3 regions of the Erythrobacter epiphyticus genome follow, and region 2 is predicted to be linked to each of the others. Evidence: predicted binding sites of a transcription regulator. Region 2 holds the regulator's gene; each other region holds the start of a gene.
What was found. Region 2 encodes LexA, which represses DNA repair genes until DNA is damaged. Its sites were predicted from a motif close to GTTCCNCNCTTGTTCT; they were not measured.

Region 1: SOQ14_RS02350 (ATP-dependent helicase) is a predicted target of LexA. The motif match lies at 6,087-6,102, and genes of this name have one in related genera.
Region 3: SOQ14_RS08620 (ribonucleoside-diphosphate reductase subunit alpha) is a predicted target of LexA. The motif match lies at 4,896-4,911, and genes of this name have one in related genera.

Annotation. Positions count from the first base shown of each region.
Region 1 is NZ_JAYEEU010000004.1:61,004-71,338, forward strand. Features, by position in the region: gene accD (acetyl-CoA carboxylase, carboxyltransferase subunit beta) at 1-172, shown strand, start outside; gene SOQ14_RS02320 (bifunctional folylpolyglutamate synthase/dihydrofolate synthase) at 318-1,610, shown strand; gene SOQ14_RS02325 (AmpG family muropeptide MFS transporter) at 1,617-2,930, opposite strand; gene SOQ14_RS02330 (aromatic ring-hydroxylating oxygenase subunit alpha) at 3,002-4,162, shown strand; gene SOQ14_RS02335 (pseudouridine synthase) at 4,181-4,984, shown strand; gene rsmD (16S rRNA (guanine(966)-N(2))-methyltransferase RsmD) at 4,984-5,526, shown strand; gene SOQ14_RS02345 (hypothetical protein) at 5,555-5,872, opposite strand; gene SOQ14_RS02350 (ATP-dependent helicase) at 6,112-8,415, shown strand; gene SOQ14_RS02355 (sterol desaturase family protein) at 8,412-9,212, opposite strand; gene SOQ14_RS02360 (DEAD/DEAH box helicase) at 9,280-10,335, opposite strand, start outside.
Region 2 is NZ_JAYEEU010000009.1:106,034-116,368, reverse strand. Features, by position in the region: gene SOQ14_RS11430 (peptidylprolyl isomerase) at 1-849, shown strand, start outside; gene SOQ14_RS11425 (anthranilate synthase component I family protein) at 878-2,422, shown strand; gene SOQ14_RS11420 (phosphodiester glycosidase family protein) at 2,419-3,276, shown strand; gene SOQ14_RS11415 (anthranilate synthase component II) at 3,273-3,884, shown strand; gene trpD (anthranilate phosphoribosyltransferase) at 3,881-4,873, shown strand; gene trpC (indole-3-glycerol phosphate synthase TrpC) at 4,881-5,675, shown strand; gene moaC (cyclic pyranopterin monophosphate synthase MoaC) at 5,838-6,329, shown strand; gene SOQ14_RS11395 (molybdopterin molybdotransferase MoeA) at 6,326-7,504, shown strand; gene lexA (transcriptional repressor LexA) at 7,713-8,399, shown strand; gene SOQ14_RS11385 (ComEC/Rec2 family competence protein) at 8,390-10,335, opposite strand, start outside.
Region 3 is NZ_JAYEEU010000007.1:636,095-646,429, forward strand. Features, by position in the region: gene SOQ14_RS08595 (ABC transporter ATP-binding protein) at 1-355, shown strand, start outside; gene nadB (L-aspartate oxidase) at 398-2,026, shown strand; gene SOQ14_RS08605 (TraB/GumN family protein) at 2,023-2,958, shown strand; gene SOQ14_RS08610 (alpha/beta fold hydrolase) at 3,004-3,888, shown strand; gene SOQ14_RS08615 (baeRF12 domain-containing protein) at 4,010-4,450, shown strand; gene SOQ14_RS08620 (ribonucleoside-diphosphate reductase subunit alpha) at 4,961-6,982, shown strand; gene SOQ14_RS08625 (hypothetical protein) at 7,066-7,251, shown strand; gene SOQ14_RS08630 (ribonucleotide-diphosphate reductase subunit beta) at 7,333-8,379, shown strand; gene SOQ14_RS08635 (DUF8758 domain-containing protein) at 8,384-9,145, opposite strand; gene SOQ14_RS08640 (DUF488 domain-containing protein) at 9,111-9,617, opposite strand; gene SOQ14_RS08645 (DUF1294 domain-containing protein) at 9,943-10,287, shown strand.

The DNA.
Region 1 (10,335 bases), on a different contig from region 2:
TGCCGGCCAGCGCGTGATCCAGGACACGATCCGCGAGCAATTGCCCGAAGGCTTCCAGCGGGCCGAATATCTCCACAAGCACGGTATGGTGGACATGGTGGTCCCGCGTCACGAGCTGAAGGCTACACTGGCGAGCGTGCTCGACTATCTCACCCCGGTGAAGGCGGCGTAATGATCCTCCCCGTTACGGGGAGGGGGACCATGCGCAGCGTGGTGGAGGGGCAGGCGCCCCCATCCACCCTGAAGCCGCTATACGGAAAGCCGCACCAGCCCCTCCACCACCTTCGGTGCTTCCCCTCCCCTGAAGGGGAGGAGTGATGCGCGATTTCGGCCAATCGGATGATCCGCGCGTGCAGGCGCAGCTTGATCGGCTGGCCGCGCTGAGCCTGCCGCAGGGACGACTGGGCCTCGACACCATCCGTGCACTGATGGCGCGGCTCGGCAATCCGCATTGTAAGCTGCCGCCGGTGTTTCATGTCGCGGGCACCAATGGCAAGGGCTCCACCTGCGCCTTCCTGCGCGCGATGCTGGAAGCGCAAGGTTACAAGGTCCACGTCACCACCTCGCCCCATCTGGTGCGCTACAATGAACGCATCCGGCTGGCGGGGGAATTGATCGCGGATGATCCTCTGGCCGATCTGCTCGAAGAGGTGCTGGATGCGGGCGCTGATCTGGCGCCCAGCTTCTTCGAAGTTACCATCGCCGCTGCCTTCCTCGCGTTCAGCCGCACCCCTGTCGATGCCTGCGTGGTCGAAGTCGGGCTCGGCGGGCGGTTTGATGCCACCAATGTGCTGGAGCCCGAGGCGATCGCCGCGTGCGGGATTGCGGCGCTCGGGCTTGATCACGAACGCTTCCTGCTCGCCCCCGAGGCGGGAACGCCGGAAGAGCCGATGGCGCGGATCGCCTTCGAGAAGGCGGGGATCGTCAAAACAGGCGTGCCGCTGGTGAGCCTGCGCTATGCGGATGGTTCAAACCGCGAAGTGATCGCAGCAGCGCAGCGCGCAGGTGCCGCGCTCGCCATGCAAGGCGAAGCATGGGATTGCGCGGCAGGCGCGATGCTCACCTATCGCGATGCGCAAGGCGCACTCACCCTGCCCCTGCCCGCGCTGCCCGGTGCACATCAGAGCGCAAATGCGGGCCTTGCGATCGCCATGCTGCGGCATCAGGAGCGCATCACCGTAACCCCGGAGGCGATGGCGCAGGGGCTGGCCGCCGCGCGCTGGCCCGCCCGGTTGCAGCGTCTCGTCTCCGGCCCGCTCACAGGCACACGCACAGTGTGGCTGGATGGCGGGCACAACCCGCAGGCCGGGGCCATGCTGGGAGAGCATTTTGCAGGCCAGCGGCTGCATCTCGTGATCGGGATGATCGCGGGGAAAGACCCGCGCGCGCTGGTCGGACCGCTCGGGCCGTGCCTTGCCAGCATCACGGCCGTGCCGGTACCGGGGCATGAATGGTTCGCAGCCGAGGCGTTCGGGCCGCAAGCGCAAGCGGCGCCTGATCTGCCCGGCGCTTTCACGCGCATCCCCGAGGATGGCCTGCCGGTGCTGATCGCCGGCTCGCTTTACCTCGCGGGCGAAGCGCTCCGCTTGAACGGCGAGATGCCGGGGTAAGCTGCGCTAGCCCTCTTCGGTCCCGGCTGTCCCGATCGAGGCGTCGATCAGGCCTGCGCGCATCATCAGCCAAAACAGGATGATCCCCGGCAGCGCGGCGGCCGTGGTGAACAGGTAGAAGTTCACATAGCCGAAGCTTTCCACCAGCGCGCCCGCTGTCGTCCCCGTCAGCACCCGGCCCACGATGCTCGCCGCCGCCGAGATCAGCGCATATTGCGAGGCGGTAAAGCGCAGGTCTGTCAAAGCCGCGAAATAGGCCACCACGGTCACCCCGCCGATACCGCTCGCGATATTCTCGAACAGGAAGGTCGCCGCCATCCCCGCGTTGGTCTTGTCGACCGCCGCGAGGATCGCGAAACTGAGGTTGGAGACGCCCATCAGCACCAGGCTCAACAGCACCGAACGTTTCATGCCGAGACGCGAATAGAGCACCCCGCCAATGAAAATCCCGATCAGGAACGCCCAGAACCCCACGCCCACATCGTAAAGCGCGATCTCGTCATTGGTGTAGCCCTTGTCATCAAGCAGCAGCCGCACGGTAAGGTTCGCCAGCGTGTCCCCGATCTTGTGCAGCAGGATGAACAACAGCACCAGCAGTGCGCCCTTGCGCATGAAGAACTCGGTGAAGGGGCCATAGACCGCGCGCAGCGCCTCGCCGATGCCTTTGGCGCGCTCCTTGATGCGGCGGCGCGCAGGCTCACCCAGCACCAGCGCGGTCAGCATCGCCGGCAGAGCGAAGGTCGCACAGGCGAGATAGGCAACCTCCCACCCCGCGCGCGCCGCCACCACCAGCGCCAGCGCGCCCGCGCCGGCCGAGCCGATGCGCCAGCCATATTGGGTCATGCCCGAACCGACGCCGAGCTGTTCGGGCTTGAGCGTCTCGATCCGGTAGGCATCGATCACGATATCGAAGGTTGCCCCTGCAACGCCGACGAGGATCGCCGAGGTCGCCACCCAGCCGATATTCGCCGCCGGGTCCACCAGCGCGAGATTCGCCACCGCCGCGATCACCAAAGCGCCCGTCAGCAGCATCCACGAAACCCGCTGGCCCAGCCTGGCCAGCACCGGCAGCCGCACACCATCAACCACCCAGGCCCACAGGAACTTGAAGTTGTAGGCGAGGAACACCAGCGTGAAGGCCGTCACGGTCTTCTTGTCGATGCCGTCCTGTGCCAGCCGCGAAGTCAGCGTTGCGCCGATCAGCGCATAGGGAAAGCCCGAGGACACGCCGAGAAAGAAAGCCGCCAGCGATTCCTTCTCCAGATAGGGTTTGAGCGCGCTCGCCCAGCTCTGCCTGGGGGCAGCCCCGATCTCGTTCATGAAGGCTTGTCCTTTTGCTTGGGTGCAATCTCTGGCACACTCAGCACGGACGAGAGGATGAGAAAAGAGCGATGAGGCCTGCAACCACAGATTTGCCCCGATTGTCGCCCACGCCGGGCCAGCTCGCGCTTGCCGAAGCGATCCGCGACGGGCGGGCAAAGACCAGCGCGGGCATCCGAACGGTTCCGGCGCGCCATTACACCTGCCCCGAACACTTCGCCGCTGAAAAGGCCGCGCTGTTCGATCGTCTGCCGCAAGTGCTGGCACCCTCTGCCCTGCTGCCCGAACCCGGCATGGCGGTGCCGCATGATGGCACGGGCCGCCCGCTGCTGATCACCCGCGATGGCGATGGCCGGGTGCGCGTGTTCCTCAATGTCTGCCAGCATCGCGGCACAAGGCTGGTCGAAGGCAGCGCGGTGCAATGCGCCAAGCGGCTGGTGTGCCCCTATCATGCGTGGACCTATCGGCTCGATGGCAGCCTGATGGCCCTGCCCCGGCCCGAGACTTTCCCCGGCCTCGACAAGGGTGCCTTTGGCCTTGCCGAACTGCCTTCGTGCGAGGCGGGCGGCTTGATCTGGTTTGCACCGCAGGCCGAGGCCGATTTCACCCATGCCATCACACTGGGCGAGGATCTGAACACCTTCGGCCTGCCGCAAGCGCATCTGTTCCGCCGCAAGACCCACCGCGTGGCAGGCAATTGGAAGCTGATCATGGATGCCTTCCTCGAAAGCTACCATGTCACCCGGCTCCACGCGAACACCATCGGGCCCTTCTTCAAGGACGGGATCACGGCGGGCGACCAGATTGGCCCGCACCAGCGCTCGGCGGTCGGGCGGCTCGAAGAAATGGCCGGGGTCGATCTCACCGACATGGCCGCGCTGCGGCGGGTGATCACCTTTGCCTACCAATTGCTGCCTGCGACCATCATCGTGCCCAGCCCCGATTACCTGAATGTCATGGTGCTGATGCCGCGCGCGCATAATGAAACGCTGGTTGAGGATTTCATGCTCATCCCCGAAGTGCCAGCCACGGAAAAGGCGCGCGATCACTGGGAGCGCAGCTGGGCACTGCTTGATGGCGGGGTGTTTGCGAGCGAGGATTTCCGCGCGGCCGAGCTTGGCCAGCAGGGCCTTGCCAGCGGCGCGCTCGATCACCTCACGCTTGGCACACTTGAAGGCGGGATCGCCCGGTTTGACGAGATTGTCGCCGATGCCTTGCGGGCAGCCAGCTAAGCGCGTAGGCGGCGCGCCATGCCCTCCAAGCCCCCTGCCCAGCCCTCACCGGCACGATCCGTCCGGTCACCCGATCGTCCCGAAGGCGATCGTATCGCCAAGCTGCTCGCCCGCGCCGGGATCGCCAGCCGCCGCGAGATCGAACGCATGATCGCTGAAGGGCGCATTGCGCGGGATGGCAAGGTGCTCGAAACGCCCGCAACGATCCTCACCAGCCTCGCCGGGGTGACAGTGGATGGCAAGCCGGTTGCCGCGCCCGAACCGGCCCAGCTTTACGCCTTTCACAAGCCGACCGGGCTGATCACCGCCGAACGCGATCCCGCGGGCCGGCCGACGATCTACACTGCCCTGCGCAACGCCTTGCCCAAGGGCGCACCGCGCCTGATGCCGATTGGCCGCCTGGATCTCAACACCGAAGGGCTGTTGCTGCTGACCAATGATGGCGAATTGAAGCGCCGCATGGAATTGCCCGCCAGTCAGGTGCCGCGCACCTACCGCGCCCGCGCTTTTGGCGAAGTGACCCAGGCCCAGCTTGAAGATCTGATGGACGGGGTCGAGATCGATGGCGTGCGCTATGGCCCGATCGACGCCAATCTCGAACGCTCGTCCGGGCGCAATCTGTGGGTCGAGATGACGATTACCGAAGGCAAGAACCGCGAAGTGCGCCGCGTGCTCGAACATCTCGGATTGAAGGTGAACCGCCTCATCCGCACCGCCTATGGCCCGTTCGAACTGGGCGACCTGCCGCGCGGGCAGGCGGTGCCCATCCCCAAGCCAGCGCTCACCCGCTTCCTCAACCAGCTTGGTCGGAACGCGCGCTGATGCGGATCATTGCCGGCAAATGGCGCGGGCGCAAACTGATCGCGCCCAAGGGCGAGGCGACCCGCCCGACGGCTGATCGTGCGCGCGAGACGCTGTTCAGCATGCTCACCAGCAGGCTGGGTGCCTTCGAAGGCCTGCGCGTCGCCGATCTCTTTGCCGGTTCGGGCGCGCTCGGGCTGGAGGCCCTGTCACGCGGGGCGGCGCATTGCCTGTTTGTCGAACAGGACCGCGCGGCGCTCGATGCGATCCGCGCCAATATCACCGCGCTGGATGCCCGTGCTCGCACCCATGTGGAAGCGGGTTCGGTGATGAGCCTGCGGGCCAGCGCCCAGCCCTATGATCTGATCCTGCTCGATCCGCCCTATCACACCGGCGCGGGCGGCGTGGCGCTTGATCGGCTGCTGCGGCTCGGTTGGATTGGGCCGGAAAGCTGGATCGCGCTCGAAACCTCGGGGAAAGAAACCACCGACATCAAGGGTCTGGCGATCGAAAGCGAGCGCCCGGTCGGCAAGGGCAAGCTGACGCTGCTGCGTCCCGCCTGATCCCTCATCCAACCGGGCGCCGCGATGCTTACTGCCCTTTCGCGGGAGAGCCCCCAAGACGTGCCTGCAACTGCCGCATCACTTCGTCTCGTTGGGCCGGTTCCATGCGCGAAAGCGTAACCTTGTCCTCATCGGAAAGCGCCCAGAACACTTGCTGCTGTTCAGCCGAGAGTGAGGCATAGAACGCCTTTGTGTCTTCCGGCCATGTCATCATGGCCGACTGCTGCTCGGGTGTGAGGCCATCGGGCGCGGCAGTGGCTTCGTCTTGCAACGCCAGCGCCGGCGGGATCGGCAAGGCGAGCGCTGCCAGAGCAGCGACAAGAACGGTTCTCGAAAATCTACGCATGGGTATCTCCTTTGTTTTCCCCCAAGCGTGACCGCACTGCTCTTGATCGGGATGATGTCCCCTGTTCCGATCAATCGAAGATGCCGACAAAGGCCTGGCCTGCCAAGCCAGCCGTGCGGGCACGCACCCCGGCGGGCACACGGCTCACCCAAATGCGTGGCATTTGTGGGATTAGTCGAAAACGCGAGGAAGGCGGCTTGCGGGTCGCGGCTGCGTTCTCTACCTGTTCAAGCCACACCATGAACAATCCTGCCCCCTCCAGCGCCGGTTCAGACGGCATCCCCGCCTATGCGGCACGGCTCAACGCGCCGCAGCGTGAGGCTGTGCTGGCGACGGAAGGCCCGGTGTTGATGCTCGCAGGCGCGGGCACTGGCAAAACCGCCGCGCTGACGGCACGCATGGCGCATCTGGTGGCAACCCGGCGCGCCTATCCCTCGCAGATCCTTTGCGTCACCTTCACCAACAAGGCCGCGCGCGAAATGCGTGAGCGTGTTGCTGGCCATCTCGGGCCGGGTGCGGAAGGGATGCAGTGGCTCGGCACCTTCCATTCGATCTGCGCCAAGATGCTGCGCCGCCATGCCGAACTGGCCGGGCTCCAGTCCAACTACACCATCATCGACACCGACGATCAGCTGCGCTTGCTGAAACAGCTCATCATCGAGGCGGATCTTGATGAAAAGCGCTGGCCCGCCCGCCAGCTGGCCGGGCTGATCGATCGCTGGAAGAACCGCGGGCTCAACCCCGCCGATCTCGATGCGGTGGAAAACGAAGCCTACGCCAATGGCCGCGGCACCGCGCTCTATCGCAGCTATCAGGATCGTCTGAAGGCGCTCAACGCCTGCGACTTCGGCGATCTGATGCTGCACATGCTGAACATCCTGCGTGCGCATCCCGATATCCTTTCGGATTACCAGCGGCGCTTCCGCTACATCATGGTGGACGAATATCAGGACACCAACGCCGTGCAGTATCTCTGGCTGCGCCTCCTCGCACAGGAGCACAAGAATATCTGCGTGGTTGGCGATGATGACCAATCGATCTATTCGTGGCGCGGCGCGGAAGTTGCCAATATCCTGCGGTTCGAGAAAGATTTTCCCGGGGCGCAGGTGATCCGGCTCGAACAGAATTACCGCTCTACCCCGCATATTCTGGGTGCGGCTTCGGGCCTGATCCGCGCCAATTCGCACCGCCACGACAAGACCTTGTGGACCGAGACCAATGGCGGCGACAAGGTGCGCGTGATCGGCGTGTGGGACGCGCCCGAAGAAGCGCGCCGGGTGGGCGAGGAGATCGAACGGCTAGAACGCGAAGGCGCGCCGCTGGATCGCGTCGCCATCCTTGTCCGCGCGCAATACCAGACCCGCGAATTCGAAGATCGCTTCATCCAGATCGGCGTCAATTATCGTATCATCGGGGGGTTCCGCTTCTACGAGCGCGCCGAGATCCGCGATGCGCTTGCCTATCTGCGCGTGATCGCGCAGCCACAGGATGATCTCGCCTTCGAGCGTATCTACAACCAGCCCAAGCGCGGTCTGGGTGCCAAGGCGCTCGAAAAGATGCACCAGCACGCCCGTCGCATGGATCTGCCGCTGGCCGCCGCCGCGCTGCAACTGGCCGATAGCGATGAACTTCCGGTGCGTGCGGCCAACACCATCGGCAGCCTGATGCGGCAATTCCTGCGCTGGCGCGAAACTGCCGATGATATCACACCCGCCGATCTGCTCAGACTGGTGCTGGAGGAAAGCGGCTACAACGCCATGCTCGCCGCGGATCGCACGCCGGAAAGCGCCGGGCGCGCGGAAAACCTCTCCGAACTGGCCCGCGCGATGGAGGAATACGAAACGCTCGGCGATTTCCTCGAACATGTCAGTCTGGTCATGGATAATGATCGGTCGGATGATGAAAACACCGTCACCATCATGACCATCCATGCCGCCAAGGGTCTCGAATTCGATCACATCTTCTGTGTCGGATGGGAAGAAGGCGTGTTCCCGTCGCAGCGCGCGATTGACGAAGGCGGGCTTGCAAGCCTCGAGGAAGAACGCCGCCTCGCCTATGTCGCGATCACGCGGGCACGCCGGCGCTGCATCATCACCCACGCCGCCAATCGCCGTATCTATGGCCAATGGACGAGCAGCATTCCCTCGCGCTTCATCGAGGAATTGCCGCAAGAGCATATCGAGCAGGAAACCACGCTCACCGGCGGGGCATCGCTGTGGCGCGCGAATTGGCGCGAACAGGAAGATCCCTTCGCGCATGTCGCGGCGGCGCGGCCCGACAAGGTGCAGGCGCGTGGCCCCGGCTGGCAGCGCGCGTTGACTTCGGGTTATGACAAGAACCCCGCCCGCCTGCGCGAAAACACCAGTTCCGCCGCCAGCTTTGCCGCCCCCGCCCGGTCAGACATCGCAATCGGGGCGATGGTCACCCACGCCAAGTTCGGCACGGGCTGTGTCATCGATCAGGAAGGCAACAAGCTGACCATCCAGTTCGAGGAGGCCGGCGAAAAGCGCGTCCTCGACAGCTTCGTGACGGTGGTGGGTTAGGCGGCTGACTGATCGGCCTCGACCGGTCTAGCCGGACGCCGCCAATAGCGCGCTTCGAACGGACGGGCGAATTCCCCGATCAGAGTGCGCGAGCCTTCGGCAATGCCCGTCTCGCAGTTCAGATAGGGCGCGGGATCGATGTATGTTCCGAACAGACGATCCCACAAGGTGATGGTGTTGGCGTAATTGGACCCCATCAGCGCTTCATCGCGAATATGATGCAGGCGATGCGCAGCGGGCGACATCATCACCTTGCCAAAGATGCCAAGGGTCCACGGCACATCGGCGTGGATCAGATAACCCCACCAGGACCGCAGCAGGGCGGCCGTAACGATGGCCCAGATCGGCAGACCCAGCAGCAGCACCGGGATGAGATCGAGCACCAGGCTGAGCAATTCACCGAGCGGGTGCTTGCGATGCAAGGTCAGCCAGTTCATCGCTTCGTCGGCATGGTGGGTGGCATGGATGCGCCAGAAGGCACGGCTATGCTCCAGCCGGTGGCGCCAATAGGCCGCCAGATCGATGATCACGATGGCGATGATCACCACCAGCAGCTTGGGCAGCATTTCCCAGAACGCGGGTATCATCGGCAATTGCGGGATATTGCTGCGGAACAGGCCGAGCGGCACTGTGAGCAAAGGGATCATCACCACGCTGTTGAACAGCAGCAGGCCGAAATTGGTGCCGACCTCGCGCCGGGCGGATTTGAGCCCTGCCCACACCTTGTCCCGTTTGAGCACATAGGCCAGCGCCATGAAAATCAGCGCAATCGGCGCGATTTCCCTAAGGCTTTCCATTGCGGCGGAAACGAACGGTTCCATCGGGCAGGATCACTGCCACAAGAACAGCGAACAAAGCGTTAAGTCAGCCGAACCCGACATCGAGGAAAGCCGGACGCGGGCCGTTCCATTCACCGGCGGGCACGGGTTCATCATCCTCGTGATAGCGGCGCGCGCGCGGCGCGCGCGGGCCACGATCCTCACGCGGCGCATCCTTTTCGCGGTGCGGCTTGCGTTCGGCCCGCTCTTCGCGGGGTTGGCGTTGCTCGCGCGGCTCGCGCTCTTCGCGGGCGCGGCGGGGCTTGCGCGAGGTCTCACGCTCAGGGCGCTCCTCACGCTCTTCGCGCGGGGCTTCGGCCTTGGCGGCTTCGGCGCGGGCGATGACTTCAGACAGATCGACGCGCACGTCTTCCTTGCCGAACACCTTGATCGCACTGCCTGTCAGCTTTTCGACATTGGCGATGGCTTCGGCATCTTCCTCCAACACGAAGGTGAAGGCGCGGCCCTTGGCCCCCGCCCGGCCGGTGCGGCCGATGCGGTGGACGTAATCATCGGGGTGCCACGGCGTGTCGAAGTTGAACACGTGGCTGACACCCTTGATGTCGAGCCCGCGCGCCGCAACGTCGGAAGCGACGAGAATATTCACCTCGCCCGATTTGAAGCGATCCAGTTCCTTCAAGCGGCTGCCTTGATCCATGTCACCATGGATCTCGGACGAACGGAAGCCGTGGCGCTTGAGGCTCTGGTTGAGTTCGCGCACTGTGGTCTTGCGGTTAGCGAAGATGATCGCTGTCTCGACAAGATCATTTTCAAGGAACCAGCGCAACGTCTCGCGCTTGGCCCGGCTCTTCACCGGCACCTTGAAGGCAGTGATATCGGCGTTGGTCGAAGCCGCGCGGCTTACCTCTATCCGCTTGGGATTGTTGAGAAATTTCTTGGCCAGCTTTTCGATCGGGGGCGGCATCGTCGCCGAAAACAGCATCGTCTGCCGGGTTTCGGGAAGCTTCGAGCAGATGAATTCGATATCGGGGATGAACCCCATGTCGAGCATGCGGTCAGCCTCGTCGATCACGAGCAATTCGCAGCCGGTCAGCAGGATCTTGCCACGCTCGAACAGGTCCATCAGGCGGCCCGGCGTGGC
Region 2 (10,335 bases):
ACACCGGCGCGCACGCTGGCGCAGGCCTCGTCTGAAATCGCCGCGCAGCTGCGTCAGGAAAAGCTCGCAGCGGCTGTGGCCCAGCGCACCAGCGAGATCGAAGCCGAGATCGACAATGGCACCGCACTGGCGGAAGTCGCCAAGGCCTATAATCTCAAGGTTGATACCACGCCCGAATTGCTCGCCGATGGCCGCATCTATGGGCCGCAGGGCGGACAGGTTATCGCGCAGCTGATGCCGTTGGTGGCGACCGCATTCCAGATGGAAGAAAGCGCGCCGCAGCTTGCCGAACTGACGCCGGGCCGCGAATTCATCATCTTCGATGTCGCCCGGATCGAGGAATCGCGCGCCGCGCCGCTCGCTGATATCCGGGCCGAGGCTGTCGAGGGCTGGAAGCGTGCCGAAGGCGCCAAGCTGGCGCGTGCCGCAGCGGATCGCGTGCTAAAGAAAGTCGTGGCCGGCACCCCGCTGGCTACCGCGCTCGCCGCCGAGAACAAGCCGGGGTTCGAGCGTGAAACCGTCAATCTCAAACGGCGTGAACTGATAGCGCGGCGCGATGGCAATGTTCCGCCGCCGCTGGTGCTGATGTTCAGCATGGCACAGGGTTCAGCCAAGAAGCTTGAAGCCCCCCGCGACCTCGGCTGGTATGTGGTCGATCTCGCTGCGATCACGACTGATCCGGTCGATTCCGAGCCGGGGCTGGTTGACCAGACCCGCCGTTCACTCGCCCCGACCTTGTCGCAGGAATATCGTGCGCAGGTGACGGCGGCGATCCGCAAGGAAGTCGGGGTTGAGCGCAACGAAGCGGCCATCGAAGCCCTGCGCAAGCAGCTCGCTGGCGGCGTCTAGGCTTGTCTGACCGCGCTGAAACCGTTTGATGTCTGATCCTGCCTCTCCTGCCGCGCTTCCTGCCGGTGCGCTTGAAAATGCCGCTGCGGCGGTGCAGGCACTGAGTGTCGGCAAGGCCGCGCTGGTATGGCGGCGGGTGATCGCCGACAGCGACACCCCGGTGGGCGCAGCGCGCCGCCTGATGATCGAAGGGCGCGGCGATTTCCTGCTTGAATCGGTCGAAGGCGGCGAAGTGCGCGGGCGTTACAGCCTGCTCGGCCTCGATCCTGATCTGGTGTTCCGAGCAAGCGATGCGCGCGCCGCGATCAACCGTAATTGGCAGGTCGATCGCGAGGCCTTCACGCCGTGCGCAGGCGATGCGCTGGTGGAATTGCGGGCATTGGTCGCGGCCTGCCGGATTGCCGATATTCCCGCCGCGCTGCCCCCGGCCCTCGCCTGCCTTGTCGGCTATTTCGGCTACGAGACCATCGGCCTCGTCGAAAAACTGCCGCGGGCTGCGCCGAGCCCGCTCGAATTGCCTGACATGCTGTTCGTGCGCCCGACGCTCATTCTGGTGTTTGACAGCCTGACCGATGAATTGTTCGCCATTGCGCCGATCTGGCAGGCGGAGGAACCGGCCCGCGCCGTCGCAGCGGCGGGTGAGCGGATCGATGCCTGCCTCGCCGCGCTTGGCCACCCGCGCCCTGCCGAACCGCGCGCACCGCTTGATGTCGCCCTGCCCGAACTGACACCGGTTTTGCCGGGTGAGGCCTACAAGGCGATGGCGCGCAAGGCGAAGGAGTATATCCTCGCAGGTGACATTTTTCAGGTGGTGCTGGCACAGCGCTTTACCTGCGATTTCCCGCTGCCGCCGCTGTCGCTCTACCGCGCCTTGCGCCGGGTGAACCCCTCGCCGTTTCTCTATTTCCTCGATCTGCCGGGCTTTGCGCTGGTCGGATCAAGCCCGGAAATCCTTGTCCGCGTGCGCGATGGGGAGGTGACGATCCGCCCGATTGCGGGCACGCGTCCGCGCGGCAAGACCCGCGAGGAAGATGCCGCGAACGAAGCCAGCCTGCTTGCCGATCCCAAGGAACTGGCCGAGCATCTCATGCTGCTGGATCTCGGGCGCAATGATGTGGGCCGCGTGGCCGCGGCGGGCAGTGTTACCGTCACCGACAGCTTCACCATCGAGCGTTACAGCCATGTGATGCACATCGTCAGCAATGTGGTGGGCAAGCTGGCCGCGCCGCATGATGCGCTCGATGCCCTGTTTGCCGGGTTCCCGGCGGGCACAGTCTCCGGCGCGCCGAAAATCCGCGCCTGCGAAGTGATTGCCGAACTCGAAGGCGAGACGCGCGGTGCCTATGCCGGCGGGGTCGGCTATTTCGCGCCCGATGGTTCGGTCGATTCCTGCATCGTGCTGCGCACCGCTGTCATCAAGGATGGGGTGATGCATGTGCAGGCGGGCGCGGGGATCGTCGCCGACAGCGATCCTGATTACGAGCTTGCCGAATGCAAGGCCAAGGCCGGGGCGCTGATCGCCGCCGCGCGCGAAGCCATGCGGATCGCGGCCGAACCGGAGTTCGGCCAGTGAAGCGCCTCGGTCTTGCCGTGATCATCACCATGCTCGCCGCGTGTTCGGAACAGCCCGCCGGTGAACCGGTGATGCGCGCGCGGCTTGATGGCAAACCCATCGCGGCTGCAACGGCGGCGCCAAAGCCCGATCCCTCACCCAGCGCCAGTGAAGCGCCCTCGGCCTGCCGTCAGGTGGTGTTCGAGGACGTGCCGCTCACCCATTGCATCGCCGATCCGGCGCAGCACCGCATCGCCATGGCCAATGCCGCAGCCGACGGGCAACCCTTCGGCTCGCTCGCGGCTTTTGCGGCCAGCACCGATGCTGCCACCATTGCCTTTGCCATGAATGGCGGGGCCTTTGGCGATGATCTCAAGGCGCTTGGCTACTATGTCGAAGGCGGCGAACGGCTCAGCGAATTCAACCGCGGCGATGCGCCCGAAGGCAATACCAACAATTTCTTCATGAAACCCAACGGCGCGTTCTTCGGCAGCGGCGGCACCTGGCGCGTGCTTTCGACCGACGCCTTCTACGCCACGGTCTCCGATCGCCCGCAATTCGGTACGCAGTCCGGGCCGATGCTGGTGATCGGGGGCAAGCTGCACCCGGAGATTCAGGACAACGGCCCCTCGCGCGCGGTGCGCAATGGCGTTGGCGTCGATGCCAAGGGCCTTGCGCATTTCGTGATTTCCGATGCGCCGGTCAGCTTCGGACAATTGGCGCGGTTTTTCCGTGACGAGTTGAAAACACCCCATGCGCTCAGTCTTGATTCCAAGGTGTCAGCGCTGTGGGACCCGGCGCGGGGACGGCTCGACAAGGCGCGCAACGGCCCGATCATCGTGGTGACGAAACGCGAAAAGGCGAACGCAGAATGATCCTCGTCATCGACAATTACGACAGCTTCACGTTCAACCTCGTCCATTACCTGATGGAATTGGGGGCGGACGTGCGCGTCGTGCGCAATGATGCGCTGACCGCTGCCGAGGCGCTGGCGAGCGGGGCGCAGGGCTTTCTCATTTCGCCCGGTCCCTGCACCCCGAGCGAGGCCGGGATCAGCCTTGATCTGGTCGCGGCCTGCGCAGACGCGGTCAAGCCGCTGCTTGGCGTGTGTCTGGGCCATCAGGCGATCGGCCAGCATTTCGGCGGGCGCGTGGTGCGCGGCGGCCTGATGCATGGCAAGACTTCACCCGTGACGCATGACGGCAGCGGCGTGTTCTCCGGGCTGCCCTCCCCCTTCACCGCGACCCGTTATCACTCGCTGGTGGTCGAAGATGCACCCGCTTGTCTTATCGCCAATGCCGAGGCGACAACGCCGGGGCTGGACGGCAGCAGCGTGATGGGTTTCCGCCATGCCAGCCTCCCGATCCACGGGGTGCAGTTCCACCCGGAAAGCATAGCCACCGAGCATGGCCATGCCCTGCTCGCCAATTTCCTCACGATCTGCGGCATGAACCCGCGCATGCCCGAAAGGCTGATCGGATGAGCGCCCTCCCCGATATCACCACCCCTCTGACCGAGGCCGAGGCCGAAGCCGCCTTCGGCATCATCCTCGACGGCGCCCCGTCAGAAGCCGAAATCGGCGCCTTCCTGATTGCGCTTTCGGCGCGCGGCGAAACGGCAAGCGAGATTGCCGGGGCAGCGCGGGCGCTGCGTGCCCGGCTGATCCCGATCGCCGCACCCGACAACGCCATTGATGTCTGCGGCACCGGCGGTGATGGGCATCATACGCTCAATGTTTCGACCGCGGTCAGTCTGGTGGTGGCAGCATGCGGCGTGCCAGTAGCCAAGCACGGCAACCGCGCAGCCTCGTCCAAGGCGGGCGCGGCCGATACGCTCGAAGCGCTGGGGCTCGATATGGATGCCGCCGGGCGCAGCGCGGAAAAGACGCTCGCGGAAATCGGCATCTGCTTTCTCTTTGCCAAGAATCACCACCCGGCGATGGGCCGCATCCAACCGATCCGCCGCAAGATCGGGCAGCGCACCATCTTCAATCTGATGGGGCCGCTGTCCAATCCGGCAGGTGTGCAAAGCCAGCTGATCGGGATTGCCCGCCCGGCCTATGTGCCGATCTATGCCGATGCGCTGGCCCGGCTTGGCACGGCGCGTTCGCTGATTGTCTCGGGCGATGAAGGGCTCGACGAATTGAGCCTTGCCGGGGGCAACGAAGTCGCGCTTGTCAGCCGCAGCGGGTTCGAAATGCGGCGGGTCGATCCGGGCGTGGCCGGGCTGCCCTCTGCGCCGGTCGAAGCGATCCGCGGCGGTGATGCCACGCATAATGCTGCCGCGCTCAAGGCCCTGCTGATGGGCGCGCCCGGCCCCTATCGCGATGCGGTGCTGTTCAACGCGGCGGCGGCGCTGCTGGTCGCAGGGGTCGGCAGCGGATGGCATGATCGGGTGGCATGCGCTGCCGAGGCGCTTGATTCCGGCCGTGCCAGGACGCTGCTGGAACGCTGGATCACGCTGGCGGTTTGAGAAAGACATGAACAAGCTCGAAGAAATCTGCGCCGCCAAGCGCCTCGTCGTGGATGCCCGCAAGCTTGCGACCAGCGATGCCGCGCTGGCCGCTGCCGCGCGCACCCAGACCCCGCCGCGCGGATTCGAAGCGGCGCTCCGCGCGTGCGCCGAAACCGGCTTCGCCCTGATTGCCGAGATCAAGAAAGCCAGCCCGTCCAAGGGCCTGATCCGCGAGGATTTCCAGCCCGCCGATCATGCCCGCGCCTATCAGGCGGGCGGTGCGGCGTGTCTTTCGGTGCTGACCGATGCGCCCTATTTCCAGGGGCACGAAGATTACCTGATTGCCGCACGTGCCGCCTGCGATCTGCCGGTGCTGCGCAAGGATTTCATGGTCGATCCGTGGCAATGCCTCGAAGCGCGCGCGATCGGGGCGGACGCGATCCTGATCATCGTGGCCGCACTGGAAGACAGCGTGATGGCCGAGATCGAGGCCGCAGCGCGTGAGCTGGGGATGGATGTGCTGATCGAAGTGCATGACGAGACCGAGCTGGAACGCGCGGTGACGGTGCTCGATTCGCGGCTGATCGGGGTCAATAACCGCGATCTCAAAACCTTCACCACCTCGCTCGCGGTGACCGAACGGCTTGCCCCGCTGATGCCCGAAGGCACGTTGGTTGTCGGCGAAAGCGGGATCAACAGCCACGGCGATTGCGTGCGGTTGGCCAAGGCCGGGGTGCGCACGTTCCTTGTCGGGGAAAGCCTGATGCGGGCGGATGATATGGCCGCCGCTACGGCCGCGCTGCTGGATGGCGCCGCCTGATCAAAGCGCTGACTGTCCTAATGCGTCCGAACGTGGCAAGACCTTCGGCATGACGCGCCCCGATCCTGTTTGCCGGACGTTTTCGGTATCGCCTGCAGGGGTGGTTTTTCCCGCTTATAACAGTGTCTCAATTGTCTCCATCACAGCTTGTGGCGCGCAAAAATGAACGAACAACACCCGGCCGGCCTCACGCATCTCGATTCTGAAGGCGCGGCCCGCATGGTCGATGTTGGCGGCAAGCCGGCAACGGCGCGGCGCGCTGTCGCAAGCGGCATCATCACCATGTCTCCCGAAGCGCTCGCGGCTATCCGGGCGGGCGATGCGCCCAAGGGTGATGTGCTCGGCACGGCGCGGCTGGCGGGGATCATGGCCGCCAAGCGCACCGGCGACGTGATCCCGCTGTGCCATCCGCTCGGGCTCGAAGCCGTAAGCGTCGATTTCGCTTTCGAGGATACCGCAATCCGCGTGACCGCCACCGCCTCGCTCACCGGCAAGACCGGGGTGGAGATGGAAGCCATGGTGGCGGCCAGTGTGGCCTTGCTGACGATCTACGACATGGCCAAGGCGATCGATAAGGGCATGGTCATCGCCGAAGTCCGCCTGATCGCGAAGTCGGGCGGAAAGTCGGGCGACTGGAAAGCCCCTGCGGGATGAGCGCGGCGCTCAGTCTGGAGGAGGCGCAAGCGCGGCTGCTTGCGCTGGCGCCTGCCCTTGCGCCGGAGGCTTGCGCGGTGGAGCAAGCGCTCGGGCGGTATCTCGCCGCCGATCTGTCCGCCGCGCGCACCCAACCCCCGGCTGACCTTTCGGCGATGGATGGCTATGCCCTGGGCGGGCAGGGCCCGTGGCAGCGCATGGGCGAAAGCCGCGCGGGCGCGCCCTTTGCTGGTTCTCTCTCCACAGGCCAATGCGTGCGCATCTCCACCGGCGCGCATCTGCCGCACGGGGCTGATCGGGTGTTGCTGCAAGAAGACGCCCACCTCGCCGGTGATACAATCAGCACCGATCAGGACCCAGCAGCAGGAAGCCATGTCAGGGCGCGCGGGTTTGACTTTCGCGAAGGGGATCGCCTGCTCGTGCGCGGGACGGCCATGACCCCGGCCCGCATCGCGTTGGTTCTGGCGGCGGGGCATGGCCAAGTTTCCGTGGCGCGCCCGGCGCGGATTGCGATCCTCGATACGGGGGATGAACTGGCTTCCGATCCGGCGCACTGCGCGCCCCACCAGATACCCGCCAGCAACGGCGGCATGCTGGCCGCCATGCTGGCGCCGCTCGGCTGCGAGGTTATCCGGCTTGGCCCCATCGGGGATGATCATGCCGCGCTGGCCGCAGCCCTTTCACAGGCCGAAAGCGCCGACATCCTCATCACCTCGGGCGGCGCATCGGTAGGCGATCACGATCTCGTGCAGGACGCGCTCACCCGCTGGGGCGCGCAGATCGCCTTCTGGCGGATCGCCATCAAGCCCGGCAAGCCGATGATGGTGGCGACCCGCGGCGCGCAAGTGGTGCTCGGCCTGCCCGGCAACCCGGTATCGTGTTTTGTGACGGCCTTCCTGTTTGCACTTCCGCTGGTGCGCGCGGCGATGGGCGCAGCCGCGCCCCTGCCCAGGCGTCATGCGCTGGTGGCAGGCGAGGCTTTGCCTGCCGTGGGCAAGCGGCGCGAATTCCTGCGTGCGGTGCTGGGCCCTGATGGCGCGCGGCTCAGCGGATCGCAGGACTCCAGCGCGCTGGCCTCGCTCGCCGCTGCGGACTGCCTGATTGATCGGCCTGCCGACAGCCCTGCCCTGCCCGCAGGCAGCACGATCACGGGCTTCCTTCTCCATAATGGCTGAATTGCGCCACTTTCCCATGTGGGCGCGCTTGACTCGGGTGTCGGAGTTGCCTAATTGTTCTGCATCCGTTCACCTTATTGGCGGATGGAACGTGCGCTGATCGCACCCGTGGACGGATCGTTCCGGGTGCCTTGGCAAGCACGCGAGCGATTATCATGAGCCGCTTCTTGGGAAGAGGCTTGTGGGTGCGACCACGGGAGATGTCTCAATGCTGACGGCCAAGCAGCACGAATTGATCCGCTTCATCCAGCAACGGCTTGAAGAAACCGGCGTCTCGCCGAGTTTCGAGGAAATGAAGGAAGCGCTCGATCTCAAGAGCAAATCGGGTGTCCATCGCCTGATCTCCGCGCTGGAAGAACGCGGCTTTATTCGCCGCCTGCCCAATCGGGCGCGTGCGCTCGAAGTCATCCGCCAGCCTGAGGATGCGACCCCGGCACCGCGCCCTGCGCTGCGGCTTGCGGCGGATAATGCGCCTGCGCCTGCGGCACCCAAGCTGCGCGAGGCAGCGAATGATGTGATTGATATCCCCCTGCACGGGCGGATTGCAGCGGGCGCCCCGATCGAAGCGCTCGAAGGCCAGACGTCGCTTCCCGTACCGGCCGCGCTGCTCGGTCCGGGAGAGCACTATGCGCTCGAGGTATCGGGGGATTCGATGGTCGAAGCCGGGATCTTCGATGGCGATTTCGCGCTGGTCCGGCGCACCAGCACCGCGCGCGAGGGCGAGATTGTCGTCGCGCTGGTGCGGGGCGAGGAAGCGACGCTCAAATATCTGCGCAAGGAAGCGGGCAAGGTGCGGCTCGATCCGGCCAATGCCATGTATGATCCGCAATATTATGAACCGCACGAGGTTGAGGTTCAGGGCAAGCTCGCCGGGCTTCTGCGGCGCTATCGGTGATCGGGATTGCGCTGCGTCTTCGGCCTTTCGCGGGATTGAAGGCGCGGCGCAACTTCTCGGTGCGCTTGCCACCAGCCATGCGCGCCCTGATCCTCGGCAACGCTGCGGATGCGCGCGCGTTCAAGATAAATCGCAAGCCCGCCCGTCTGATCAAGCATCCGGCGATCCGCCTTCAGCCAGTGCGGCCGGCAGGAATAGGGCAGGTAACGCTCCGCAATCACGATGTCGCTGCGCATGCAGGCGGCGGCGAGTGCCCGCTCTTCGATACGGATCCCGTTGCGCGCCATCAGCACGCGCCATTCCCGCCCGGCGCGGGCGATGGTCATCAGGCAAAATGCTTCCGAGCATTGCGCACCGGGCCAGTGGGTGATGGGCACCAGCTCACCGGCATGGCCCGCCAGCTCGATCAGATTGTCGCGGGTGTAATCTGATCGGCTGTCGCGCAAAGAGAGCAAACGGCGCGTGCCGCTGTCCATCACCACGAGCCCGACCTGCCGACCATCGCGGCTGACAAGGATATCGGGGACAGGGGTGGCAGCGATCATCGCCAGCGCCAGCAGGATCGGGGCGAAGCCAAGCAGACGCACACGCCCCTGCCACAAGGCAAGCCAGAGCGCGCCGATGGCGAACACACCCATGGTCGCACGGCTGATCTGCGGCATCAGCGTGACCGAACCGGGCAGCGCCGCCGTGGCATGCGCAAGCGCGAGCAGCCAATCCAGGGCAAGCTGGACGAGCCACCACACTGGCCCGCCCCAGCCCACCAGATCAAGCAGCAATGCGAGCGCGATCAGCGGCATCGCCACGAAAGTCACCAGCGGGATCGCCAGGAGATTGGCAAAGGCTCCGTAAAGCCCCGCGCGATGAAAATGGAAGAGCACGATCGGCATCAGGGCCAGTTCGATCACGAGCCCGGTCGCAAAAAGCAGCACGGCCTTGCGCCCCAAGCGCCAAAGGGCGGCCTCATCACGCGGGGCGAGGAAGGCCCGCACCGGCGCGCACGCCGACAGCGCGACAATCGCCACCACCGCAGCAAAGCTCATCTGGAAGCTTGGCCCGATAGCGCTCTCCGGCCAGAGCAGCAGCACGAAGCCTGCTGCAATTGCCACCATCCGCAGCGACAGGGCGTCCCGCCCCAGCGCCAGCGCCATCAGCACCAGCATCGCCGCCGCACAGGCCCGCACGGTTGGCACCTCGGCGCCGGTAAGCAAGGTGTAGCCCAGCCCCGCCAAGGCGCCGCAGCCCGCTGCCACCACCGGCAAGCACAGCCGCAAGGCAAGGGTCGTCGACAGCGCCAGCAACCGGATCGCCAAAGCATAGGCCGCCGCCACTACCGCGCTTACATGCAGCCCGCTGATCGAAAGCAGATGAGTCAGCCCCGCATCGCGCATCGCCGCTTCATCACGCGCATCGATCGCACCGCGATCACCGCTGGCAAAGGCTGCCGCAATCGCACCGGCGGAACCTGCGACGCGCGCCCGGACATGGGCGGCGAGCGCCCGTTGCATTGCGGGAAGACCACTATCGCGCGGGGCGGCGGTGATGATCTGTACCTCACCCAGCGCGCTCCCGGTTGCTGCGAGGCCCTTGAACCAGGCAGCCCGCGCAAAATCATAGGAACCCGGCAACATCGGCGGCGCGGGTGGCATGAGGCGCGCGCGCAAGCGGATCACCGCGCCCTCGGCCACGGCATCACGCGCTGCGGCAAGCTGATCAGCCGGCACATTGACCCTGATCTTGATCGCGGCACCGGTGTCAGCATCGCGCACCGCCAGCGTCAGGCGCGAGCGCGCTTCAGCGGGCTGATCCTCGCGCTCCAGCACATAGCCATCAACCTGCATGATCATGGGGCGCGCAATCGGGACTGCACCCACCAGCTCGGACCGCGCCCAGATCACAGCCACCCCGGCGCTGAACACGAGGCCGCAAGCGATGG
Region 3 (10,335 bases), on a different contig from region 2:
GCTCACCACCCACTATCTCGAGGAAGCCGAGGAATTGTGCGACACCATTGCCATCATCAACCATGGCAAGCTGATCGCCAACAAGCCGACCCGCGAGCTGGTGGCGATGGCGCGCGAGAAGATCGTGCGGCTCGAAGTGGCCGATGATATCGCCGCACTGCCGCAAGCCGAGGTCTTCGCGGGCTGCGAGCTGATCAATCCGCGCACGCTTGAGATCACCTATGATCGCGATCGGGCCAGTGCCGGGCAAGTGCTCGCGCTGGTGCAGCAGGCGGGGCACACCATCCTCGATGTCACCACCCGCGAGCCTGATCTTGAAGATGTCTTCGTCCAACTGACCAGCGCCGCCGCCTGATCGCGCTTGCTCGCCGTGGCAAGGCGAGGCATGGCTTGGCCCATGAGCCAGAACAACCCCTCGTCCTCTGCTGCGGCCACGCCGGGCCACGCCGCGCCGCATGATGTCATCATCATCGGATCGGGTGCCGCCGGGCTGACTGCCGCGCTCGCGCTGGCCCAGCACAAGCGCGTGCTGGTGCTGGCCAAGGGAACGCTGACCGGCGGATCGACGGCGTGGGCACAGGGCGGGATCGCTGCCGTGCTCGATGCCGGCGACACCTTTGAAGATCACATCCGCGACACCATGGTGGCGGGCGCGGGCCTCAATGATCTGGCGGCGGTGCAATTCGTGATCGAGCGCGCGCCCAAGGCGATCGATCGGCTGTGCGAGCTTGGCGTGCCGTTCAACCGCGAAGCCCACGCCTTGCATCTGACGCGCGAGGGCGGCCATTCGCACCGGCGGATTGTCCATGTCGATGATGCGACCGGCTGGGCCGTCCAATCGGCGCTGCTGGCCGCGGCCGAAGCGCATCCCAACATCACCCTGCTCGCCGGGCGCACCTGCATCGATCTGATCACCGATCGCCACCGTGAGCAGTTCTCCGCTGCCGGGCGCGCCTGGGGCGTTTATGCGCTCAACGAGGAAACCGGGCGGGTGGAACGCCATGTTGCCCGCGCCACCATTCTGGCGACCGGCGGGGCGGGCCGCGTCTACCAGTTCTCCACCGCGCCGCGCGGCGCAACCGGCGATGGCATTGCGATGGCGTGGCGCGCGGGGGCGCGGGTCTCCAACATGGAGATGATGCAGTTCCACCCGACCTGCCTTTACAATCTCGATGTGAAGAACTTTCTCATCACCGAAGCCGTGCGCGGCGAAGGCGGACGGCTGATCAACCCGCGCACCGGGCAGCGCTTCATGCGGCTCTATGATCCCGAACGGCTCGAACTGGCGCCGCGCGATGTCGTTGCCCGCGCGATCGATGCCGAGATCAAACGCCACGGGCTCGATTACGTCCATCTCGATATCAGCCACCAGCCGGCAGACTTCGTGCGTAGCCATTTCCCGACGATCCACGAAAAGCTGCTGGGGCTTGGCATCGACATGACCGTGCAGCCGATCCCGGTGGTGCCCGCGCAGCATTACACCTGCGGCGGGGTGGTCGTCGGTCTCGATGCGCGCACCGATATTCCGGGGCTGTGGGCGGCGGGCGAATGCACCGAAAGCGGCCTCCACGGCGCGAACCGCCTCGCGTCCAACAGCTTGCTCGAATGCTTCGTCTTCGGCGAGGCCGCGGCCGAGGATATTCTCGCCCGCTGGGACGAACTGGCCGAACCGCCGGTGATCCTGCCGTGGGATGAAAGCCGCGTCACGGATTCGGATGAAGAGGTGGTGATCAAGCAGAACTGGACCGAAATCCGCCGCTTCATGTGGAATTATGTCGGCATCGTGCGCACCACCAAACGGCTGGAGCGCGCCCACCATCGCATCCAGCTTCTGAAGCGCGAGGTCGAGGATTACTATGGATCCTTCCGCGTCACCACCGACCTGATCGAGTTGCGGAACCTGTTGCAATCTGCTGAGTTGATTGTGAAATCAGCCCTGCAACGCAAGGAAAGCCGCGGTTTGCACTACACGCTTGATTATCCCGATCTGATCGATCCTCCGCGCGACACGGTGCTGGTACCGTGAAGGCCGCGCTCGGCTTGGCGGCCGCTGCGCTGGCGGCGGCTGCGCCGCTCGCCGCGCAGGATGATCCCGCGCCTGCCTCGACCAACGCCATCGTCGTCAATGCCAAGCGCTCCGGCGCACCGATGTGGACCATCGAGACGCCCACCGGCATCGTCATTCTCGTGGGCGAGATGCGCAATGTCCCCAAATCGACCCCGTGGCAGCCCGAGCGGCTGGAAGAAGCCACCGCCGAGGCGAACCGGGTGATCCTTGGCGTGAAGCCCAAGATCTCGCCCGGCGATATCTTCCGGCTGATCTTCAAGGGCGGGCAATTCACCAAGCTGCCCGACAAGACCGTGGCAAGCGACTATCTCACGCCCGAACAATATGCGCGCCTCTCCGCGCTCGAAGCCGAGTATGACGCTGATTTCGCGCGCAAGAGCTTCCTGATGACGGCGTTTGATTTCCTGACCAAGCGGCTGCGCTTCAACAAGGATACCGTCGATGATGCGGGTGATGTCGTAAAGAAGGCCGCCAACCGCGCCAATGTGCCGACAAGCCGTGCAGGCGCGATCCGCGGCAAGGACATGCTCGACAGCCTCGCCATGGCCGAACCGGCCGATCACATCCCCTGCCTTGAGGCCGCGATGACAGCGGCGGAAATCGGCCCCGAACTGGTCGAGAAGCGCGGTGCCGATTGGCGCGCATTCCGCATTCCCGAGGTGATGAACAACCCGCTTGAAATCGCCCTGTCGCGCTGCTGGCCGTGGGCTGATCCCGACGTGGGGAACGAGCTTCGCACCATCTGGGTCGAACAGATCACCGCTGCGTCCACGGCCGACGGGGTGACGCTGGCGGTGGTGCCGCTGCGGGTGCTGGCGGAAGATGGCGGCGTGCTCGATCAGCTCGAGGCGCAAGGCCTGCCGATTGGCGGCCCTGTCTGGCGCAAGTGATAGACGCGCGTTAGTCTCTCCCGACAACAGGGGAGAGACACTGCCATGCCGACTGCCACCGCCAACGGAATTCCGATCCATTACGAAGATCACGGCGATCCCGCAGCCCCGGCGATCCTGCTGATCATGGGATTTGGCGCGCAGTTGACCTTGTGGCCGATCGAGCTGGTCGATGCGCTGACCGCTCAAGGCTTCCGGGTGATCCGCTTCGATAACCGCGATATTGGCCTGTCGCACAAGCTCGACGGGGTCAAAGCGCCCGGCCCGGTCAAGCTGACTCTGGTGCGCAAGCTCGGGATGACCCCGCGTGTGCCCTACACGCTTTCCGATATGGCCGATGATGCGGCGGGGCTGCTTGATGCGCTCGGGATCGCGAGCGCGCATGTTGTGGGGGCGAGCATGGGCGGGATGATCGCGCAGCGCTTTGCCCATCGCCATCGGGCGCGCACGCGCTCGCTTATCAGCATCTTCTCGACCACTGGCAATCCCAAGCTGCCGCCCGCGCGCAAGGAAGCGATGGAGGTGCTGATCAAGCGGCCCGAGAGTTTGGAGGAAGCGGCGCTGGTGGCGCATGGCATGAAGCTCGCCCGCACCATCGGTTCGCCCGGCTTCCCGACTGACGAGGAACGCCTGCGCGCCAATGTCACCGCTGCGGTGCGCCGTTCGGTCTATCCGCAAGGGCCGACCCGCCAGCTCGCCGCGATCATTGCCGATGGGGACCGGCGCCGCATCCTGCAAAGCCTCGATGTGCCGACGCTGGTGCTGCATGGCGAGGATGATCCGCTGATCCCGGTCGCCGCCGGGCATGATACCGCCGCGCATATCCGCGGCGCGCGGCTGCGCACGATTCCCGGCTGGGGGCATGATCTTCCGCTTGCGCTGATCGATGATCTGGCGGGAGAGATCGGCGGCCACGCCCGCAGCGTCTGACCGCGCGCCTCCCCCTGCGCAAAAGGTGACGCCTGACCGGATTCCTGCTAGAATCCGACTCGTCTTCGTGGGTGGAGAAAGGCGTCGCGCAACCGGGTCCGCAAGCGGGGAGGGCATTGCGATGAAGGTCGAACACGGCACGCTGGTGATGGTCGCTGACGGGGCGAAGCTGCTGCTGCTGCGCAACGAGGGGGACGAGAAATATCCTGTCCTCCAAACCGTCCTGCACGAGCGGCAGGATAATCCTGCTACGCACGAGCAAGGTGCCGATGCGCCGGGCCGCAGCTTTGCCAGCACCGGGGCTGCGCGCAGCAGCTATCAGGAAACCGATTGGCACCAGCAGGCCGAAGACGCCTTTGCGCGCCATGCGGCCGCCTTGCTGGAAAAGGCTGCGGCTGATCATCCCGGCGCAGGGGTGGTGGTGATCGCCGCACCGCGGACGCTCGGCGCCATGCGCGGGCATTATGGGCAGGTTACGAGCACGCGCTTGCTCGCTGAAATCGACAAGGATCTCGCCGATCATCCGACCGATGATGTGATCGCGGCGCTCGCCGCGCATTGAAGCCTTTGCCACCCCGGCATGGCCGCGCCGGACACAGCGCTTTGCGCAACAATCCTGCCTGTCTGTGAGCGAAAGATTCAAGGGTTGATTCACAAGATTCAATCACCAAATTTTTCTTCACAGATTCAATTTGGGGCTTGCGGGTCTCGCGACTCAAGCTTTGTCCACGCGTCGCGCCGTTTGGCGACCCTAAAAGGGCCGCGCGCGACTGCCCCGAACGGTTAATCGCCGGTTGACGGGATTCCTCCGCTGATTCATCATCTAGTGGTCAGGTTCGAAGAAGACCCCCAATTGCTTGATGTGCTGGCTGCTCTCCCGAGGGGAACAGGGCCGCAGCCAGACCGCAAGAAAGGGCTTTGAGACCGAATCAGGAAATCATCTCTGCGCTTGGATTGCGGGCTCCGGAAACCGGGTCATGTGGGCAAGTCTGGGGATGAACCGGTGCAGAACAGAATCGGAACAAAGCTGCTTGCGCAGGCTGCCGATTCAGGGGACAAAGCGGGGCAGACCATGGATTTCAAAGCGAGTGATAATGTGCCGGGTGAAGTGATCGAAGATGCTGTGGCCACAAGTGCCGAAAACAGCGCGGGGGAAGAGGCAGTGACCATGAAGAAAGCTGACAGCGGCAGCGAAGCCTTGATCGCCGCCAAGGCGGGCGAGGCACTGGCCGGGGCCATGGCCGAAGCGATCAAGGACGCCGGCAAGAGCGATTCGAAGAAGGTCAATGCGCGCCGCTTCACTGTGCACACGGATTCGGCGCGCGACGCCAATCTCACCGAATTCGGCAAGGAAACCCTGACCGACCGCTATCTCCTGCCGGGCGAATCCTATCAGGATCTGTTCGCGCGCGTCGCCGATGCCTACGCCGATGACGAAGCGCATGCCCAGCGGCTGTATGACTACATCTCGAACCTGTGGTTCATGCCGGCCACCCCGGTGCTGTCGAACGGCGGCACCAACCGCGGCCTGCCGATCTCGTGCTATCTCAACTCGGTGTCGGACAGCCTCGAAGGCATCGTCGGCACCTGGAACGAAAACGTGTGGCTCGCCTCGAAGGGCGGCGGCATCGGCACCTATTGGGGCAATGTCCGCGGGATTGGTGAGCCGGTCGGCCTCAACGGCAAGACCTCGGGCATCATTCCCTTCGTGCGCGTGATGGACTCGCTGACGCTGGCGATCTCGCAAGGCTCGCTGCGGCGCGGTTCGGCGGCATGCTATCTCGACATCAGCCACCCCGAAATCGAAGAGTTCCTCGAAATCCGCAAGCCTTCGGGCGATTTCAACCGCAAGGCCTTGAATCTGCATCACGGCGTGCTCGTCACCGATGAATTCATGGAAGCGGTGCGCGACGGCAGCGAGTTCGAGCTCAAGTCGCCCCGCGATGGTTCGGTGCGTGGGCGTGTTGATGCGCGCGCGCTGTTCCAGAAGCTCGTCGAAACCCGTCTTGCCACGGGTGAGCCCTATATCGTGTTCAACGATACCGTGAACCGCATGATGCCCAAGCATCACCGCGATCTCGGTCTCAAGGTCTCGACCTCGAACCTGTGTTCGGAAATCACGCTGCCGACCGGCATTGACCACCTCGGCAATGATCGCACGGCGGTGTGCTGCCTTTCCTCGCTCAACCTCGAAAAGTGGGAAGAGTGGCAGGGTGACAAGCAATTCATCGAGGACGTGATGCGCTTCCTCGACAACGTGCTGCAGGACTACATCGACCGCGCGCCGGATGAAATGGCCCGCGCCAAGTACTCCGCCAGCCGCGAACGCTCGGTCGGGCTCGGGGTGATGGGCTTCCATTCTTATCTCCAGATGAAGGGCGTGGCGATGGAAAGCGCCATGGCCAAGGCGCTGAACCTCAAGATGTTCAAGCACATCCACGCCAAGGCCTCGGAAGCCTCGATGCTGCTCGCGCAGGAGCGTGGGCCGTGCCCCGATGCGGCCGATATGGGCGCGATGGAGCGGTTCAGCTGCAAGATGGCGATCGCGCCCACCGCGTCGATCAGCATCATCTGCGGCGGCACCTCGGCTTGCATCGAGCCGATCCCGGCGAACATCTACACCCACAAGACGCTGTCGGGCAGCTTCATCGTCAAGAACCCCTATCTCGAGAAACTGCTCGACAAGAAGGCGAAGAATTCGACCAATGTGTGGAATTCGATCCTCGAGCGCGGCGGTTCGGTGCAGCACCTCGATTTCCTCACGCCCGAGGAAAAGGCCGTGTTCAAGACCAGCTTCGAGATCGATCAGCGCTGGCTGCTCGAATTCGCGGCGGATCGCACCCCGTTCATCGATCAGGCGCAGTCGCTCAACCTGTTCATCCCGGCTGATGTCGACAAGTGGGATCTGATGATGCTCCACTTCCAGGCATGGGAGAAGGGCATCAAGTCGCTCTATTACCTCCGGTCGAAGAGCGTGCAGCGCGCGGGCTTTGTCGGCGGGGTCGAGGCGGACAACACCCCCGAGGCGCCCAAGATCGAACTCGCCGCAAGCGGTGAGCAGACCGATTACGAGGAATGCTTAAGCTGCCAGTAAAGCGGCCCAACATCAGGCGCGCGGGCGCATAAATCCCGCGCGCCGCCCGATCTGTGTTATCACATGTGAAGGAAGAAAGCGTTATGAATCTGCCATTTGCGGCGGGATTGCTGGGCCTGGTTGTCTGCGTCGTCTTCCTGTTTACCGCGATCCGCGAACTGCGTCGGGGCAAGCCCGGCCATGCGCTCAACGCGGCCAAGATCCACCTCGGCATGGTCATCCTGTTCGTGCCGTTCTGCCTCTGGATTCTCGCCAATCACGCACCGTGATTCGCGCGCCTGAATCCGGCGGCCCACCGCTTTCGTATCTGTGCTATAATCAACCGCTGTTTCTGACTGGAGACCACGCCGATGTCGCTGCTTGAAGCCCGCAAGACCTACAAGCCCTTCGAATACCCTTGGGCCTATGAATTCTGGAAGCGCCAGCAGCAGATCCACTGGATGCCCGAGGAAGTGCCTCTGGGCGAGGATTGCCGCGACTGGGCGCAGAAGATCTCCGAGCATGAGCGCAACCTGCTCACCCAGATCTTCCGCTTCTTTACGCAGGCCGATGTCGAGGTGCAGAATTGCTACCACGAACAATATGGCCGCGTCTTCAAGCCGACCGAGATCAAGATGATGCTCGCCGCCTTCTCCAACATGGAAACGGTGCACATCGCGGCCTATTCGCACCTGCTCGACACCATTGGCATGCCCGAGGCGGAATACAGCGCGTTCCTCGAATATGAGGAAATGAAGGACAAGCACGATTTCCTGCAGCAGTTCGGGGTCGACACCGACGAGGATATTGCGCGCACCCTGGCGACTTTCGGCGGCTTCACCGAAGGGCTCCAGCTCTTCGCCAGCTTTGCGATGCTGATGAACTTCCCGCGCTTCAACAAGATGAAGGGCATGGGCCAGATCGTCTCGTGGAGTGTGCGCGATGAAAGCCTGCACTGCGAAGGCATCATCAAGCTGTTCCACACCTTTGTCGAGGAACGCCAGTGCCTCACCAAGGCGGTGAAGGAAGATCTCATCGACATCTGCCAGAAGACCGTGCGGCTGGAAGACAACTTCATTGACCTCGCTTTCGAGATGGGCCCGGTGGACGGGATGAGCGCGAAGGAGATCAAGCGCTACATCCGCTACATCGCGGACTGGCGTCTCGGCCAGCTCGGCCTCCAGCCGATCTACATGGTTGAAGAACACCCGCTGCCGTGGCTCGCGCCGCTGCTCAACGGGGTGGAGCACGCCAACTTCTTCGAAACCCGCGCGACCGAATATTCGAAGGGCGCAACCCGCGGCAACTGGAACGACGTGTGGTCGAGCTTCGACAAGCGCCAGAAGGCCAAGGCTGCGAACGAAGCGGGCGAAGAGGTCGCTGAAGCCGGGCTGTTTGGGGTGCAGGCGGCGGAGTAGGGGACTAGGCTAGCAAGTCGCCTTGGTGGGTCTCATCTAGACGAATGAGACCCACCAGCAGCCACTGATTGCTGGTGCCATGCTCGATGTTGCGTCTGCTATGGGTGCTAAATCCCAACACTAGACCGGCTTCGAAATATTGCTCTTCATATTTCTTTCGCAGCTCGGACACCGCCTCTGTATCACCATACAGCTGAGAAAAGCGATTGAACGCTGTGGATGTCTCCCAATCGTCGCATTCGTGGCGATGCGGTTTTTGGTCCTGATCAATCCAGTTCAAAACGAAGCGCTTGCGGCACGGAGCTAGTGGCTCGACCTCCCCATCCTCCTCGAATAGTGAAAGTTGACTTGCTAGTGCTCGATGCTCCCTCGCTTCATGGGCAAGTTCCTCAGCTGATTTGTCAAACGCCTCTAGACGGATAGACAAAGGACGAATGAGCGTTAGCGAGTTGCCGCGAGCGTCCGCTTCCTTTGTAGAGGAGCAAACCAATGGTGCGAGGAAGTTAGCTCGCTCTCCCGGCTTCATTTTTGTTGTTGGGACCAAAGAGTTCTGGAGAACTCTCTGGCTCTCCTTCCTAGGATCACTATCAGGCTTGACGTAGTCGTATCTGATCCATTGCCATCGGCCAAACTTCTGGTCTTCCTTCAGAATTCGATATGGGACAGGATACTGCCTGCGCCATCTGCGGTCTCTGCCGACACCAGCGCAGCAAACTGTTTCGAAATATCTGCTAGAGCGGTGCGGTTGCGCCTTGATGAGTATCATGCACTCGTCGGACTCCGGTCCTGATACTTGCGCCATCCACCACCCCCAAATGCGTCACGGGTGTACCCGTTCGCTTTTTCAGATCATCGGAGACAATCTTGCGATGGCAGGTCTTCACATCTCGCTCGTAGCACATCAAGCAAACGTTGAATTCTTTCAACAATTCTGCGATCTGAAAAATAGCTGAGTTGGCTTCCGATGAAGCCATAACGTCGGAAAACACGCGACGGAATGCGTCGAAATCACCTCTCCGTGCCGCCTCACGGCCTTCCTTGGGGTCGCCAAGTTCCTTGAGATGAATGTATTTGATGCCTGCCTTGCCAAGCGCTTCTGACAAAGCTGACTTCGAAAAACCCGGCCGGCGAGATTGCGCTCGGTCCCGAATATCGGCCAGCACATCGACGCCGGACAACTGCAAAGTTGCAACAAAGTCTGCGAGGTTAGATCGCTCGTATCCTATGGTGAACAACATTTGGCTTTAGTCGTTGCAGCGCGACACAACATCAAGCTCTTTCGGTCAAGCTGCTGCCAAAATGGAGTGAAGTGAGTCACAGCGGTAACACCTCATGTCACCTCGGCGTAGGCCGGGACCCAGCCTTTTTTCGCTGACGGTCACGCTCAGCCGCGCTAGGTTCCAACATTCGCTGGGATGATGGGGACGAGCTGGGGGATGCTCTAGGACACCCTTCCCGGGTCCCCGGCCTGCGCCGGGGCAGGCACGTCCGGGATGGCGGAAGGGGCGGCTGCCATCAAAAAATCAACGCTTTTGCAATCCCTTGCGCACTATGCCGCCGCGCATGGAGAAACTCGCCGCGCTTGCGACCCCCGAAAACATCGCCGCGGCCAAGGCGTTCGCCACGGCGCTTGCGACCCCGGCGAATACCATCACTGCGCTGATCGCGATGAACTTCGCGGCGTTTGCCGCCTTCGGCATCGACAAGGCGCGGGCCGAGCGCAGGGCATGGCGTATCTCCGAATCCACGCTGCTCCTGCTCGCGCTGCTGGGCGGCACCGGCGGTACCTATGCCGGGCGGGCACTGTTCCGCCACAAGACCCGCAAGGAGCCGTTCAGTTCGCAGCTCCACCAGATCGCCGGCCTCCAGTTTTGCGCGGTGGTCTTCCTCGTCGTCTACTTCTGGTAGCAGCCCCCCACGCAACAAGCCCGGAAAAGCCGCGCTGGCCTTTCCGGG